2 regions of the Pseudalkalibacillus sp. A8 genome follow, and region 2 is predicted to be linked to the other one. Evidence: riboswitches for the same ligand, from Rfam matches in the RefSeq annotation. Region 2 holds a riboswitch; the other holds the start of a gene.
The links. Region 2 has a riboswitch for lysine ahead of ACJROX_RS17345 (aspartate kinase). Riboswitches for the same ligand answer to the same signal wherever they lie in the genome.
Positions count from the first base shown of each region.

Region 1: it holds a riboswitch for lysine, as region 2 does, so the genes downstream of both, lysA (diaminopimelate decarboxylase) here and ACJROX_RS17345 (aspartate kinase) in region 2, are expected to answer to the same signal.

Region 1 covers NZ_CP174509.1:3,495,976-3,504,094, reverse strand. Annotated here, with positions in the region: gene sigF (RNA polymerase sporulation sigma factor SigF) at 1-271, shown strand, start outside; gene ACJROX_RS18080 (stage V sporulation protein AA) at 607-1,230, shown strand; gene ACJROX_RS18075 (stage V sporulation protein AB) at 1,220-1,642, shown strand; gene spoVAC (stage V sporulation protein AC) at 1,672-2,136, shown strand; gene spoVAD (stage V sporulation protein AD) at 2,159-3,178, shown strand; gene spoVAE (stage V sporulation protein AE) at 3,178-3,531, shown strand; gene ACJROX_RS18055 (stage V sporulation protein AE) at 3,538-4,128, shown strand; gene ACJROX_RS18050 (spore germination protein) at 4,094-5,569, shown strand; lysine riboswitch at 5,640-5,811, shown strand; gene lysA (diaminopimelate decarboxylase) at 5,922-7,247, shown strand; gene ACJROX_RS18040 (peptidylprolyl isomerase) at 7,383-7,820, shown strand.
Region 2 covers NZ_CP174509.1:3,365,775-3,373,893, forward strand. Annotated here, with positions in the region: gene ACJROX_RS17335 (anion permease) at 1-501, opposite strand, end outside; gene ACJROX_RS17340 (phosphoadenylyl-sulfate reductase) at 518-1,231, opposite strand; SAM riboswitch class I at 1,400-1,506, opposite strand; gene ACJROX_RS17345 (aspartate kinase) at 1,633-2,865, opposite strand; lysine riboswitch at 3,177-3,367, opposite strand; gene ACJROX_RS17350 (VOC family protein) at 3,564-4,058, opposite strand; gene ACJROX_RS17355 (GDSL-type esterase/lipase family protein) at 4,202-4,912, opposite strand; gene pheA (prephenate dehydratase) at 5,148-5,969, opposite strand; gene ACJROX_RS17365 (hypothetical protein) at 6,119-6,811, opposite strand; gene ACJROX_RS17370 (hypothetical protein) at 7,274-7,579, opposite strand; gene ACJROX_RS17375 (DUF948 domain-containing protein) at 7,583-7,906, opposite strand; gene tnpB (IS200/IS605 family element RNA-guided endonuclease TnpB) at 8,078-8,119, shown strand, end outside.

The DNA of each region.
Region 1 (8,119 bases), 130 kb from region 2:
GATCCACGAAACGGTGTATGAAAATGATGGAGATCCAATTACATTGCTTGACCAAATTTCTGATCAAGGTGATTCGAAGTGGTTCGACCAGATCGCTTTGAAGGAAGCGATCCAGACCTTGAATGAACGGGAAAAACTGATTGTTTATCTGCGATACTATAAAGATCAGACGCAGTCTGAAGTTGCAAACCGGCTTGGAATATCACAAGTCCAGGTTTCAAGGCTTGAAAAGAAAATCCTCCAAGAAATGAAGACCCAGATGGACGAATGAATCGTCTATCTGGGTTATTTTTTGATAGGGTCTATTTTCAAGTAATGGTGACTATAGTCCTCAGCAAATACTTCCTATTTTCCTCAATTTTTTCCTCTAAGTTCTATTTTTAATTAGAAACACGCCGAAATTCCTCATAATCACGCCGTTTTTTACATAATCATGCGGAAATTCATGATATCACGCTAATTGATCATAATTTGCGCGTGGAGGTTAAAGACCATAGATCTGATCAACCCAATAGGTAATTACTGGATAGATTGGGTGGACAGAATGAGAGAGGTTTGGAAGAAACATACTACATATAAACGAATTGGCATAAGGGGGGACTTTTTTTGGAGGTTGAAGCGGTTTATTTGCGTATGCGGCATAGGCTACTTAGTTCACCTGGACAGACGATACGAATTAAAGACCTTGCTCAACTCGTTGGCCCTGAAGATGTCATTCAAGAAATTGGTCAAATGATTGTTCATAAAATCACGGTACAAGACAAAACAATCGTCATCGTAGATCTTATGAAAGTGTTGAAGACCATCAGAAAAAAATTTCCGAAATTAGATATTCAAACGGTCGGTACACCACAAACAATCATAGAAGTCCAGTACAAGAGACCGAAAATTACTGGGGTTTATTTTGTCGTTGTTTGGATCCTATTATTCATCGGTGCAGCACTTGCTATCATGAATTTCCATGAGGATGTAAGCATGCAGCAGGTTCATCAAAAGATTTATTATTTGGTGACTGGACGAAGAAATGACTATCCGCTCCTTTTACAAGTTCCTTATTCTATTGGCCTTGGATTAGGGATGGTCCTCTTTTTCAACCACATCTTCAAAAAACGTTTCAATGAAGAACCGAGCCCGCTTGAAGTGGAAATGTTCAACTATCAACAAGATTTGGACCAGTACGTCATCATGCATGAGAACAAAGAGAACGAGAAGAAAGCTCATGACAATTAAAATCATCACCGTCATGTTAATAGGCTTAGGCGGTGGACTTGCGGTAGGGGCAGGATTCGTTGCCATTTTAACGGTGTTTGGGATCATCCCCCGGTTAATGCAGATTTCGAAAACCAACTCAAAAATAAGAAGTTATGAATTAAGCATCATTAGCGGCGTCTTGTTTTCGAGTTGGTACGGATTGAGGGATCTCACAATCTCCTCGAGCCAATGGCTGCTGATCCCGATTGGTCTGGCAAGCGGTACCTTTGTTGGAATGCTGGCTGCTGCCTTGACAGAAGTCCTGAATGTTCTGCCGATACTTATGAAACGTGTTGGTTTCAAAGAACAAGTCCTTCTCTTGTTGATGGCGATTTTATTCGGAAAAGTAATAGGATCACTTTTTCACTGGATTTTCTTCGTTCATCTGTAAATTTTAAAGGCAAAAAGGAGCTGTTACAAATGGGTAAGAACAAATTGTCACCCGAACAACAAGCATATAAAGAAAAGATCAAACCATTACAACCGACACCACCTTATTTTGTGAATTGTCTAAAGGCCTTTTTAATCGGAGGATTGATATGTGCGATCGGACAAGGAATCACTAATTTTTACATCACCTTTTTCAATTTCACAGAGAAAACAGCTGGAAACCCTACAGTCGCAACTCTGATTCTTGCTGCATCTTTACTCACAGGATTAGGGGTTTACGACAAGCTTGGACAATTTTCTGGAGCGGGATCAATCGTTCCGGTAACCGGATTCGCAAATGCTGTAACGAGTGCAGCGCTTGAACATAAAAGTGAAGGGCTCGTGCTGGGAGTTGCAACAAACCTTTTCAAACTGGCAGGGGCCGTGATTGTATTCGGTGCTGTCGCTGCCTATATAATCGGTATGCTCCGATATTTGTTCCAGATGGTATTATGACGCCTTAGGAGGATCAACAACAATGAAGCTTACAGGTAAACAAACTTGGACATATTCAAAACCTTTATACATCAATGCAACAGGCACTGCAGTCGGTCCAGAGGAGGCAGCTGGTCCGCTTGGCGAAACCTATGATATCACGTTCGGTGATCTTCATTGCGGACAAGAGAATTGGGAACTTGCCGAACGCCACTTAATGGAGCAAGCAATTGAGGCTTGCATGAAAAAAGCTGGAAAAAGCCCGGATGAAATGGATTTATTTTTATCTGGTGATCTCATCAATCAGACTGTCATCGCAAATTACACGGCCCGTAAAAACCAGATTCCTTACCTTGGGTTGTTCGGTGCATGCTCTACATCGATGGAGACGCTGGCCCTGGCTTCTGCGTTGGTTGACGGGGATTTTGCCAACACAGTGCTTACTGCCGTAAGTAGCCATAACGCCACAGCTGAAAGACAATTCCGTTACCCGACAGAATATGGGGGACAAAAACCGGATACAGCGACTTATACAGTGACAGGTGCAGGGGCTTCTATCGTCAGTGCAAAACCATCACCGATCCAAATCAAAGCGGCTACTATTGGTCGCGTGCTGGATCTTGGGATAACCGATCCTTTCGATATGGGATCAGCGATGGCACCAGCTGCTGCTGACACGATTGCAACACATTTTGAAGACACTGGCCGGTCACCGGATGATTATGATTTGATCGTGACCGGTGATTTATCAGCCGTCGGCTCACCGATTTTGCTTGAATTATTACGTGAAAAAAACTATGATTTGTCGTCTAATCATCAGGACTGCGGCTTACTGGTTTATCGACCAGATCAACCGGTTTTTGCTGGAGGAAGCGGTTGTGCATGTTCAGCTGTAGTAACGTATGGACACCTTCTAAAAGAAATGAAAGAAGGGAAGCTGAAGCGGATATTCGTTGTGGCGACAGGAGCCCTGATGAATCCGATGATGGTCCAGCAAAAGGAAACAATTCCTACGATTGCGCATGGTGTAGTGATAGAAGCTACTGATGGAGGTGGTGTTTGATGGTCGAGTATTTTATAGCTTTTGTAGTGGGAGGTCTCATCTGTGTAATCGGTCAATTACTGATGGATATATTCAAATTGACACCAGCCCATGTCACCTCAAGCTTCGTTGTTGCAGGAGCTGCACTTGATGGGTTCGGTTTATATGACAAATTGATTCAGTTTGCAGGCGCAGGCGCTACTGTTCCAATTACAAGCTTTGGTCACTCTCTCCTTCATGGAGCGATGGCAGAAGCCGATGAACACGGATTTATCGGGATTGCGATGGGAATCTTCCAGTTGACCTCTGCGGGTATTTCTTCTGCTATACTTTTCGGTTTCATCGTGGCGGTCCTTTTTAAACCAAAAGGATGATTATATATGAAAAAACGAGTCATCATGATCACTGACGGAGATTTATACGCATTGAAAGCTGTGGAACAAGTCGCAAAAGAGATAGGCGGCCGTTGTATTTCCCAATCTTGGGGAAATCCGACAAAAATCACCGGTGACGAGATTGTCTCGATGATCCTGTCCACACCCTATGATCCAGTCCTGGTCATGTTCGATGACTGCGGGTATCGAGGTGAGGGTCCTGGAGAAAGGGCTATGCGTGATGTAGCGAATCATCCAGACATCGAGATACTAGGTGCGATTGCTGTCGCTTCGAAAACCCACCTGGCTGAATGGACCCATGTAGATGTGAGCATCGACCGTTTTGGTGAATTGTCAGCTTATGGTGTAGATAAAAGCGGACTTCCAGATATGGAGTTTGGCCGTTTGGATGGTGACACGGTCTATGTTCTCGATGAACTGGATATTCCATTTATCGTCGGTGTGGGGGATATCGGAAAAATGTCAGGGATCGATACTGCTGAAAGAGGAGCTCCGATTACAAGGCAAGCGGTCCAACTCATCTTAGAAAGGAGTACCCGAAATGCATCCCAAGAAAGAGGAAACACCCATTCATAAGAAAATTGCAGAGAATGAACAGTTCCTGAAAGATAAGATGGGGATCGGAAAAAGCTTTGATGTAGGTGTTCGTAAAATGAACATCTTGAATAAAGAAATCCACATATATTACTGCACAGGTCTCTGTGACAGTGAATTCATCATCATGCTATTGAAAGAACTGCTTGATGCGGACCATGAATATCGGACGAGCGCAAAAGCGAAAGATGTCATTAAAAATCACCTCGCTCATCAGCAGGTTTCTACAGCGAAGAACTTAGACGAAGTCATTGACCGAGTCCTTTCAGGGCTGGTTGCAGTTTTGATCGAAGGTCATAATGAAGGCTTTATTGTCGATGTAAGGAGTTACCCAGGACGTTCCCCAGAGGAGCCTGATGTCGAAAAAGTTGTCCGTGGGGCCCGTGATGGATATACAGAAAATATCGTGGAAAACACGGCTCTAACGAGAAGAAGGTTAAGGGATGAACGGTTACGAAACGAAATCATGCAGGTTGGGGACCGTTCGAAGACAGACGTCTGTATCTCTTATCTAGAAGATGTAGCAGATCCTGGATTGATTGAAACGATACGAAAAGAGCTGAAATCGATCCGGATCGATGGGATTCCGATGGCTGATAAGACTGTTGAAGAATTTTTGGTGAATCAAGGCTGGAATCCGTATCCGCTTGTAAGGTATACTGAACGGCCCGATGTTGCTGCAACCCATCTTTTGGAAGGACATGTCCTCGTATTCGTGGATACGTCCCCAAGTGTCATCATTACACCAACTACATTTTTCCATCACGTCCAGCATGCCGAAGAATATCGCCAGACTCCGATGATCGGTGCGTTTCTAAGATGGATTCGGTTTGGAGGTATGCTGGCTTCGCTCTTTTTATTGCCAATTTGGTTGTTGTTCGTTTTGAATGAAAATTTACTTCCACCCAACCTGAATTTCATAGGACCGACCAAAGAATCGAATGTCCCGATCTATCTTCAAATCATTTTTGCTGAACTAGGTATCGATGTCTTGAGGATGGCCGCGATCCATACGCCATCAGCCCTCTCAACCGCAATGGGATTGATTGCAGCGGTGTTAATCGGCCAGATCGCAATAGATGTCGGTTTATTCGTGTCGGAAGTCATCTTGTATGTTGCACTCGCAGCGATCGGCTCATTTTCCACACCGAGTTATGAATTGAGTGTCGCCAATAAGATCGTGAGGCTGATATTGATTACACTCGTATTCCTTTTCGGAGTCCCAGGGTTCATGATCGGCTGTACCTTCGTAATGTTATTCATGTGCAGTATCAAAAATTTGAATACCCCATATCTATGGCCTTTCATCCCCTTCAATCCACAAGCTTTGATGCAAGTGTTGGTCAGGGTCTCTGTTCCTTTATCGAAGGTTCGGCCAAGCATTGTTCGTCCACAGCAGAACAAAAAACAATCCGATGCTTGATATTTGGTGTTGATTCAATCTGCTATTTATGCTACAGTAGTTCTTAATTTAATAATTGCCTCATTTGACGTGATGGGGTAGAGGCGCAGAGAGAATGAGTAGCTGTCCATAGCCAGGGGGGCGATGACGGACAATGAAAGGTCGATTTGCCGAAGCAAACTTAATCCCAATTAAGGTTGCTGGGCCGTTGCTGAATAAGTAACGGACTGTCACTACAAATGTAGTGGAGAGCTATTCCGACTGATGAGGGTACGGGTTTAAACCAGTTTTTATGTACCGCAACATAGGCTGGTTTTTGGTATTTTTATCAGTTAATACGCTTTCTCCAAATAGAGAGAGGAGAATTTGATTAATGGCATTTTTAGGAACTGGAACAGTGAACAAAAAAGGACATTTGGAAATCGGCGGGGTAGATACGATCGAATTGGCAAAGGAATTCGGTACCCCCCTTTACGTTTATGATGTTGCTAAAATAAGAGCACAAGCGCATGCATTCTGTTCAACTTTCAAAAAGAGGAAGGTTGAAGCGAAAGTTGCCTATGCAAGTAAAGCTTTTGCTAGTGTAGCAATGTTTCAATTGATTGACGAAGAAGGCCTTTGCCTTGATGTTGTATCAGGTGGAGAACTGTATACTGCACTTCATGCAGGTTTTCCAACTGAAAAGATACACTTTCACGGAAATAATAAGAGTCTTGAAGAACTTCAGATGGCGGTCAAAGAAGGTGTAGGGTGTATTGTCGTCGACAACTTTTACGAGCTTGATCTAATAAAGCAGGTAGGACAAGAGTTGAACAAGGTCATCCCTGTTCTGTTGAGAATTACACCTGGAATTGAAGCTCATACGCATGATTACATTCTGACAGGCCAAGAAGACTCGAAGTTCGGTTTTGATATCGTCAGTAAACAAGCAGATCAAGCGCTGCATGAATGTTTGGCATCTGAACATATGGATGTTCTCGGTGTCCACTGTCATATCGGTTCGCAAATTTTTGAAGCAGATGGTTTCGTCATGGCTGTCCAAAAAGTGTTCGATCAGCTTTTAGAATGGAAAAGTTCAAATGGTTTTGAAGCGAGAGTTGTAAATCTTGGTGGGGGCTTCGGCATTGCTCATACCTCTGAAGAAACTTCTATCTCGATTGAGAAGGTGATCAACGTCTTGATCGATGAAGTGGAAAAACAAGTAGAAAACCATGATCTTGGCATGCCGGAGATTTGGATCGAACCTGGACGTTCCCTGGTTGGAGAAGCTGGCACGACGCTTTACACGATCGGATCGGAAAAAAGAATCCCTGGTATTCGAAATTATGTCTCTGTTGATGGAGGGATGACGGATAATCTTCGTCCTGCTCTTTATCAGGCGAAATATGAAGCAGTGGTCGCAAACCGTCTGTTACAAAAAAACATGCAGACAGTATCAATTGCCGGAAGATGCTGTGAGTCCGGAGACATGTTGATCCATGACATCCAGCTTCCGAAAACCTCCCAAGGAGATATTTTAGCGATGTTCTGTACGGGAGCGTATGGTTACGCGATGGCGAACAATTATAATCGCTTGCCAAGACCAGCTGTCGTCTTTGTTGAAAATGAAGAAGCACAGTTAGTAGTGGAAAGAGAATCCTATAAAGATCTGATCCATCTGGATAGACCATTGAAAAAAACACTTGTATCAAGCAAGTAACCCCTGACGCCTCAGGGGTTTCTTCCTTTATTTCACTTTTTGAAAACTATGAGGCTCCATATGTCTTACTATGGCTTTGGTTAAAAAAATGATATCATGTAAATTGATGTTTATATAACAAAGGAGATGTTATACATGGCTAAAAAAGGATATATCCTTATGGAAAATGGGGAAAAAATTGAATTGGAATTCTTTCCTGAAGAAGCTCCTAATACTGTAGCTAATTTTGAGAAATTAGCAAATGAAGGTTTTTATGATGGAGTGACATTCCATAGAGTAATACCTGGTTTTGTTAGTCAGGGTGGTGATCCTACAGGAACTGGTGCAGGAGGAAGCGGAACTACGATTAAATGTGAAACTGAAGGAAACCCACACAAACATGAAGCGGGATCATTATCTATGGCCCATGCAGGTAAAGACACTGGTTCTAGCCAATTTTTCATTGTACATGAGCCACAGCCTCACCTAAATGGAGTTCATACTGTATTTGGAAAATTAACAAGCGGACTTGAAACGGCTAGATCAATGGAAAATGGCGATGTTATGAAAGAAGTTAAAGTCTGGGAAGAATAAATAGTGAAAGATCGACTCAGTTTGGGTCGATCTATTTTTTTACCGTCATGGGACTGTTTGAGTCCGGAAAATCCGGATAACAGCCTCATAAGAACATTTGAGTGTGGAAAAAAACATGGAAGGTATTCAAAGAAGGTCTATGGCGCCCTGGTTTTGCAAGAAACAGAAAACGAGGTAAACAGAAAACGAGGGACTCATAATCCGTTTTTTGAGTTGCAGCTTGCATCGTCTTTATTTAAAATATTACCTTTTCCTTGCTAAAGAGTCGAATTAAGAGTAACATGTAGGTACAATAAAAA
Region 2 (8,119 bases):
CCATTTCTTCCAATTCCCCTCTAGAACAGTATGGTATCTATTCTGGATGGATTGGATCATTTTCCCGAAGATCAGGGCAATTACGAAAGCAATGATCGGAATTAGAATCCATATCAGGACAACGGTCAGTAAGCTTTTTACATAGAGTGATTGGTACGCCAGCCCCACACCAACGACCGATCCGACAGTGACTTCACTCGTGGATAACGGAATCCCGATCAGATTGGCGAACCCTAATGAAATGGTGGCCGCACCAAGGATGATGACTGCTGTCTGGGTTGTGATGATGTCTTCAGGGACGATTCCGGAGCCGATTGTTTCGACGACTTCCCCCCCACCTATGACCGCTCCAAGAAAAACACCTGTTCCACAAATGACCAAAGCGATGATTTTCTTGTTTATCGCACCCGACCCGTAAGAGACGCCCATTGATGCGGCAGCCCCGCTCGCCCCCATATTCATGGCGAAGAAGAAAGCAACTGAAAATGCAATCAGAATCATTTAACGTCTGCTCCCCTCATGATAGGTGCAGACCGCATTCTGTCTTCTTCAAATTCGTCCATCTCCCTGCTCGTAAATCAGCAGCATCATCTGTCGGTAAAGTGCATTTCTCACATCCGATGCTTGGATATCCCTGATCATGGAGGATGTTATAGGGAAGGTCATGGTCATTGATGTATCGCCAGACATCTTTCCAGGACCAGTGAATCAAGGGACAAACTTTGATTGCTCGAAACTTTTCGTCTTTATTGATGAACTCTGTGTCTCTCCGCGTAGGTGATTGTTCTCTTCTAAGCCCCGATATCCAAGCTTTATATCCTGATAAAGTCTGCGCGAGCGGAACCACCTTCCGGATGTGACAGCATTGGGTCGGATCATGTTCCCAGAGGTTCTCTCCATACGTTTCAGATTGTTCTGCTACTGTCAATTCAGGTCTTTTCATTTCAATTTGTAATTGCGGATAACGAGCTTTCACTCTTTCAATCAATTCATATGTCTCGTCGAAGTGAAGCCCGGTATCCAGGAAAACGATTTTTGCATATGGTTTAACTTTAGAAATCAAATCGACCAATACAATCCCTTCAGCCCCGAAGCTGCAAGCATAAATGAGGTCCTCCTTGTACTGGCCGTAAGCCCACTCCAATACCGGTAAAGCACCTTTGGTTTCAGAGTCTATGGAGATATCCAGTTTATTGTCAGACCATGTTTTGTACGTTATTAATTGTCCCAAATTAATCCCTCCTATCGTTTCTGTGAAAAAAGAAAGAGGCAACCCTAACCTGTTCAAAGGTTAAAGTCGCCTCTAGTTTGTCTAGTCAGCAGCCTTTTCAACTTTTCAATATTTGAGAATAAATAAAAGCCTTCCAAATTGGAAGACTCTCAGGCTAATCATCGTTTCACCTTATCTACCAAAATGGGAATCCATTTTGCTGGATTTAGCACCTTGCATACATGCAGGTTGCCGGACATCATTGGGCCAGGTCCCTCCGTCACTCTTGATAAGATTTAATTTGTTTACCATTCTAACTATTCCAAATGCAAAAGTCAACAGTCTTTTTTTGATTGTTTCGATTATTTTTACAGGTCGTTCTTCTCGATCCTTGCATAGCAGTATACAGGAGTCAATTTTTATTACACTTGGACAGGTTTTCTTTCTACAAGTTCAAATGCTTCATGCAAGCATTCAACTGCAGAGATCATTGCTGTGCTATCGACAATCGTAGACACTTTGATTTCTGACGTGCTGACCATCTTGATCTTTATTCCATGAGAAGCGAGAGCATCAAACATTTTAGCTGCGACACCTGGATTGGAAATCATTCCTGATCCCACGATCGATACTTTCGCAAGATCTCCATCATAGGTAATATGATCATAATTCAATTGAGGCTGGTATTCACTCAACACTTCCAATGCGTTATTGAGCACCGCTGAATCCAATGAAAAAGAAATATCCGTGGATTCATTGCCGTTCGTGTTTTGGATGATGATATCTACATTGATTTTGTGATCAGAAAGAATGGTAAATAACTTTGATAAAGTAGATATATCATCCTGCAATCCATGGACCGTCACTTTTGTAACATTATCTTCAAATGCAATTCCCCGAACTGTAAGATTTCCTTCCATAGAAACTTCCTCCTCTATCATTGTTCCGGTTTCTTTTTCCATACTTGAACGAACCTCTAATTTCACGTTATAATTTTTGGCAAATTCGACTGATCTAGGATGTAGGACTCCCGCCCCTAGATTCGCCATTTCAAGCATTTCATCATAAGAAATGGAATCCAACTTTCTTGCTTCTTTCACCACTCTTGGATCAGTAGTATATACACCCGTAACATCTGTATAGATCTCACACTTTTCAGCTCTTAAAGAAGCAGCCAATGCTACGGCGGTCGTATCGGATCCTCCTCTTCCAAGCGTGGCGATTTCATCGTCATCCGTCAGCCCCTGGAATCCAGCAACTATGACAATGTTTCCAGCAGCTAAGTACCCATTGAGTCGTTTTGTATCGATATCTAGAATCCTTGCATTGCCATGAGTGTTTTCCGTTTGGATCCCAGCTTGCCAACCTGTAAGTGAAACAGATTGATAGCCATTTTCTTGTAACGCCATTGCTAATAATGACATCGAAACCTGCTCTCCTGTTGAAACGAGCATATCAAGTTCCCTTTTTGAGGGATTGTTAGAAATATCGTTCGCCATTTGAATCAAATGGTCAGTGCTTTTTCCCATTGCTGAAACGACGACAACGACATCCTTACCTTGCTTGTAAGTATCGATGACCCGATCGGCCACATTTTGAATTCGTTCAATTGAACCTACAGATGTACCACCAAATTTTTGTACAATTAATCCCATCTTTACATTCCTTTCGTTTGAAAAAGATAAAGAAAACTTGGCAAAGCCAAGCCTGTGGCGACGGCTGAGCCTTAGTTCCTCGAAAAAGCAAATGCTTCTCCTTCGTGCGGAGTATTGCTTCCGAAGTGAACAGCTTGTGCACTTATACTTAAGAAAGTATTTATACTTTCTTATAGTGTAAAAAAGGATTGACTCATTAAAAGTGTGACGGACGTTTTATTTGAACCATCAAAAAAAATGGTTGAAATAAATAAACAAATCGTCAGACCTTGAGAGTCAATCCTCAAACGTCTGCCACACTTATTCCCTTTACGTGAGATAGTCCTCCATACGACAGCTGGGACTCTGGTCGTATGACAGCCCTGTACTTATTCAGTACAGGTCCAGCCAAATGCTCGTTGAGAAACAATTCGGCTTCGGCGAATCCCCCTTTCCTATGCACTCATTAGAGCTCAACCTCTTCATGCAAAGTACTTTTGGTTTTCGCGCCTCTACCATCACTTCAATGAAAATGTACTTGAAGTGTGGCCAATAAATTTAATTGTTTGTTATTTTAACAGATACATAAAAATGAAACAAGGCTTTTTTCAGAATAATTATTTGATGGAAATAATCATTAAAAAAGACACATCTCATGTTCCATGAAATGTGTCCACCCAGTACACTCATATTATTCCTATAGACAAATATAGCTGTCTTTAGTTCTTTGTCAATGGTTCATATGCTTTTTGTAAATCTTTTATATTTATTTTCTTCATCTGAAGCATAGCTTTCATGACTCGTTGCGATTTTTCAGGATCAGGGTCATTCAACATTTCTCTCAAAACGGCAGGAACGATTTGCCAAGATACGCCATACTTGTCTCTAAGCCAACCGCATTGCTCTTTTTCCCCACCAATGGATAGCTTATCCCATAACCCATCCACTTCATCCTGCGTCTCACAATCCACTAAAAATGAAATGGCAGGTGAGAAAGTGAAATGTGGGCCACCGTTCAGCGCTACGAACGATTGACCCTCAATATCAAAAGTTACAGTCAATACACTTCCCTCAGGACCAGGCCCTGCTTCTCCATACCGAGTCACATTCACAATCTTTGAATCCTTGAAAATTGAAACATAAAAGTTGGCTGCCTCTTCAGCTTGATGATCGAACCATAAGTTTGGAGTGATTTTTGACAGAGAAATACCCAAATCATTTTCCTCCTTCAGTTCATATATTTTCAAATAAAAAAGTTCGATCTATGTACTACCAAATCCTTCAACAATCTAACCGTCATCATAATAAAAAAGCAAAAACAGTAAGGACCGCGAATTCCCTTACTGTTGATTAACGTTTAAAAATCGTATTCATTAACAATTTTCTTTGTAATCAATTTATAGCCTTTTTTATTTGGATGGAGGGAATCACTGAAATACTCGGTAGATTTTTTTTGAAAGAGTTCATTGGTCGATATGAATTTTACACGTGGGTATTCATTGATGATCTCATTACTGGTCTTATTCCATTCTTCAATTACCTGCTCAATTTGTACTGAGTCAGGAAATGGATTGTATAGGCCGAGAAAAAGAATAGGCGCTTCCTGATTTTTATTACGGATGATACTGAGAATTTCTCTTATATTATTTTCATAGTCAGCTTTTCCAACTTCTAGCCGTTTTTCATAGATTGGCAGCAAATTGTGGCCATTACTTTTAAGTACATCATTTGTCCCGATGAAAATGATGAAATAATCTGCATCATCTAAGTCATCCTTTACATCTGTATTTTTTATTTGATAAAGCAAACCATCGGATTGTTGCCCTGGAATTCCATAATTATGAACTGTGACCGCTCCACCTTTGTTTTGCGAAAGTAACAATTGAAGATCACTGACATAGCCGTTTCCCGTATTGTCTCCTACCCCGTAGGTCAACGAATCACCTAACGCAACTACCTCTTCATGTTTTTTCGTCTTTGCTTCTTGCTTTTTATTAAGTCCCACGATACCAGCGATGGTTGAGATGATCAACACTGATCCAATGATATATAATAATATTTTTATCATATGCTCCTCCTAGGGCTTAACCTACCCTACTGAATTCCTGGTTAAACCAATTGGTCCATCGGAGGAGCTAAATTAGAAGCCATTTGATTGGAAGATCTCCTCATGTTTTCCATAGGGGTAATTTATTCTCATCTCCATCAAACAAATAAGCTTCTGCTGAACCAAGAACATTCATGCTTTGTCCATTTACAAAAATGCGGTTCCTTCTGGAAAGTCTATGATAGGAGATTCCCCATCATAAACTTGTGGTATTGTAGCTGCCTAGAATTTGAACGTCGTGGCCATAGGTTTCCAGGATTGTTTTCGCTCTTAACATATCCGGATCATCCACGCCCTTTTGTGTTTCAACAAAAAATCGATATTCGCCTAACTTCTTTTTAGTAGGACGAGATTCAATCCAGGATAAATTAATCGATAAAGATGAAAAAACGTTTAATATCGTTACCAGGACACCTGGACGTTCTTCGAAAGGAGTAATGACCAGCATTGCTTTATTTGAATGGGTAATCGTTTCTGGAGTATTCGTAACAATTACAAACCGTGTATGATTTTCCGTATAATCTTGAATATTTTTCTTGATTATTTGTAACCCGAAGGCTTGAGCGGACCATTCAGATGCTATTGCTCCGAATTCCTTTTCCCCTTCATCTTTGACGGCTTTAGCAGCAGCAGCGGTACTGCTGAAATGTCTGCTTGAAGCCCGCAGCGACTGTATATAATCCCTGCATTGAGCTAAAGCGGGAGGAATTGACCATACTTCCTTGATTTGATTGATTTCTGCCCCTTTTACGCTAAGCAAGTGTAATGCTACAGGTAATATGACTTCACCATCAATAAAAAGATTGTTTCTCAACAATCCATCAATTGTGATATTGATCGTTCCCTCAATGGAATTCTCAATCGGGACGATCCCTTTATCGACTTTCTTTTCTTTAATAGCCTCCAATACATCGATAATTGATTCACACATCAGCCATTCCATTTCATTTGAAGAAAAATATCGAAAAGCTGCTTCCTCTGAAAATGTTCCTTTAGGTCCTAAGTAGGCGACTTTCATATCGTGGCTCCTTTTAACAGTAGTTCATTAATTTCTTTACTCTAGCTTAAATTTAGTTTTAAATCAACTTCATATGATAGATTTATTAAAGCACTGAACAAATAAGAAAAGCCCCCTTGAGATTATAAAGGGAGCGAGTAAATCTTTTTCTACTTGAGTTTCCTTTCGATTTCATTATGTACAGACTCAATTTTTTCAGGAAGGACAAAGAGGTATTCGATCAAGCCTTCTAGCAATTCCATCAACAACACGGCTGTTTCATCATCAATTTCCCTTTCCAATTCAAGCATTTCATAAAAGGGACTGTCGGGATGGACCAAATGGCTGAGAGATTGAATAGGTTTACTTAAATCAACATGCTGGGGTAACAGTTCAAATTGTTGAGAAAGAGATTGTTCTTTTGTTTTCTCACCAAGATAGTTTTTGAGGACACTCTCAATGACACGTTTTGACATGACTGCTGTTGCAGAGTTGTCTTTTGCCTGACTAACATTCAAGGCAGACACATACGATCTGACAAGATCCTTCGGAATGTGTTTATTTCCTTCGATTTCATCCAGATGGCCTTTCGAAGCCATCGGGTCATAAATATAAACTTCGGCTTCTTGAACGCCTTGATCTGACCTGTCATTTAGCATGATTACGAATATGGATGGTTTCTTACATTCGGAACAAAGACCCTCAGCAAACAATCCCGTTTTCTTAACCTGATAATAATTTGCCTTCAATATAAAATTACCTGATCTACCACATTCCGGACATTGACTTTTGAGAGTTTTGGCAACCTTTAGGTAACCATATTGGGTATAAGATAGAATGGATGCTGGTAATATTTTTCTCACTGTGAACCTCCTAGATACTCCGACAAGAAATGTAATCTTTATTACTTACTTTTTCTATATATCGACATAAATTTCCTCTTAAAACTAAAATAAAATTATTATCTTCTGAAAATAATCGCGGATATAAAAAACACGCTCTCAATAGATCAGGAAAGCGTCAGATATAGCATATAGGAGTTTAAAACAATTAATAATACTTACAATCTTCAACAAAGTATACTCTTAATTGATCCATATCCAGTAGTTCTTTTTCCATCTTCACTCTCCCGTAGTTCGTCTTTTATAGGCTTAAGCCTCATAATCCATTAAATTTACTTTTATATTTTAGGACATACCATCCTGAAGATAATCTCGATACCAATTATTTCAAACCCCTGCTTTTAACTCAATCACTAATTTTTAATAAATGCCATAATAAAAGACGCGTTTTAAGTAACGCGCCTTAATCGGTTGTCCTGATTATTATTCTGGTTTTTCTGCCTTTTCTTTTGATGTGGCAACTTCCTTTTTTGCATTAGATACAGCATCCTTTTTGAACTCATCCTCAATATTTTTAATGTTGATATATTGAGTTCTTCCATTGTTATACATGTCTTCTTTCTTACTATTATACTTTTCTTTCGACAGCATTAAAATCGATTTCCCAGTGCGAGTACTCTCTTTTTTCAAAAATAACATGACTCCACCTAAAAACCCTGTTATAAAACACGAACTGACAATTCCCAATAATTTGAGGTTTCCGTAATTGTTTTTACCTTTTTTCATCATTAATCAATACTCCTGTTGTAAAGTTTTTTTAGCATTTCGTTTCTGTTTCCAATAATAACAGATTGCAAGTGCTCCGTACAAACCGCTCAAGTCCCGCTTACGGGTTATTTCCTTTCCTTCAGAGGTATTTTTCTTCACAGCGTTCGTTGCATCTACTAGTGATGAAGATAATTTTCTAGTAGTATCACCAATATCTCCGACAATATAAAATAAAGGGCTTAAAGCTCTTAATTTCTCATTTACATCTGCAAGAGTATCTTTGCTTGTATCAATTAACTCTCCAGTTTGCTTCGTCACTCTATCCAACTGTCCAGGTAATTGTTCCACAGTTTGATCGACACCCTTTATCGTTTACCGACAGAAGACTCCCACCTCAAGGAATGTGAAGGGCGTATCCCAATGAGTAGGTGGGAGATGAATGTCGGTTGGCGTTAGCCAAAGTGGACCTCGTTGTGTTAGAATAAGAACATACATTCCCTTCGGACGAGGTGGTCATTCATGTTCGTCAAAAAAGCGTATAAGTTCCGGATCTATCCAAAC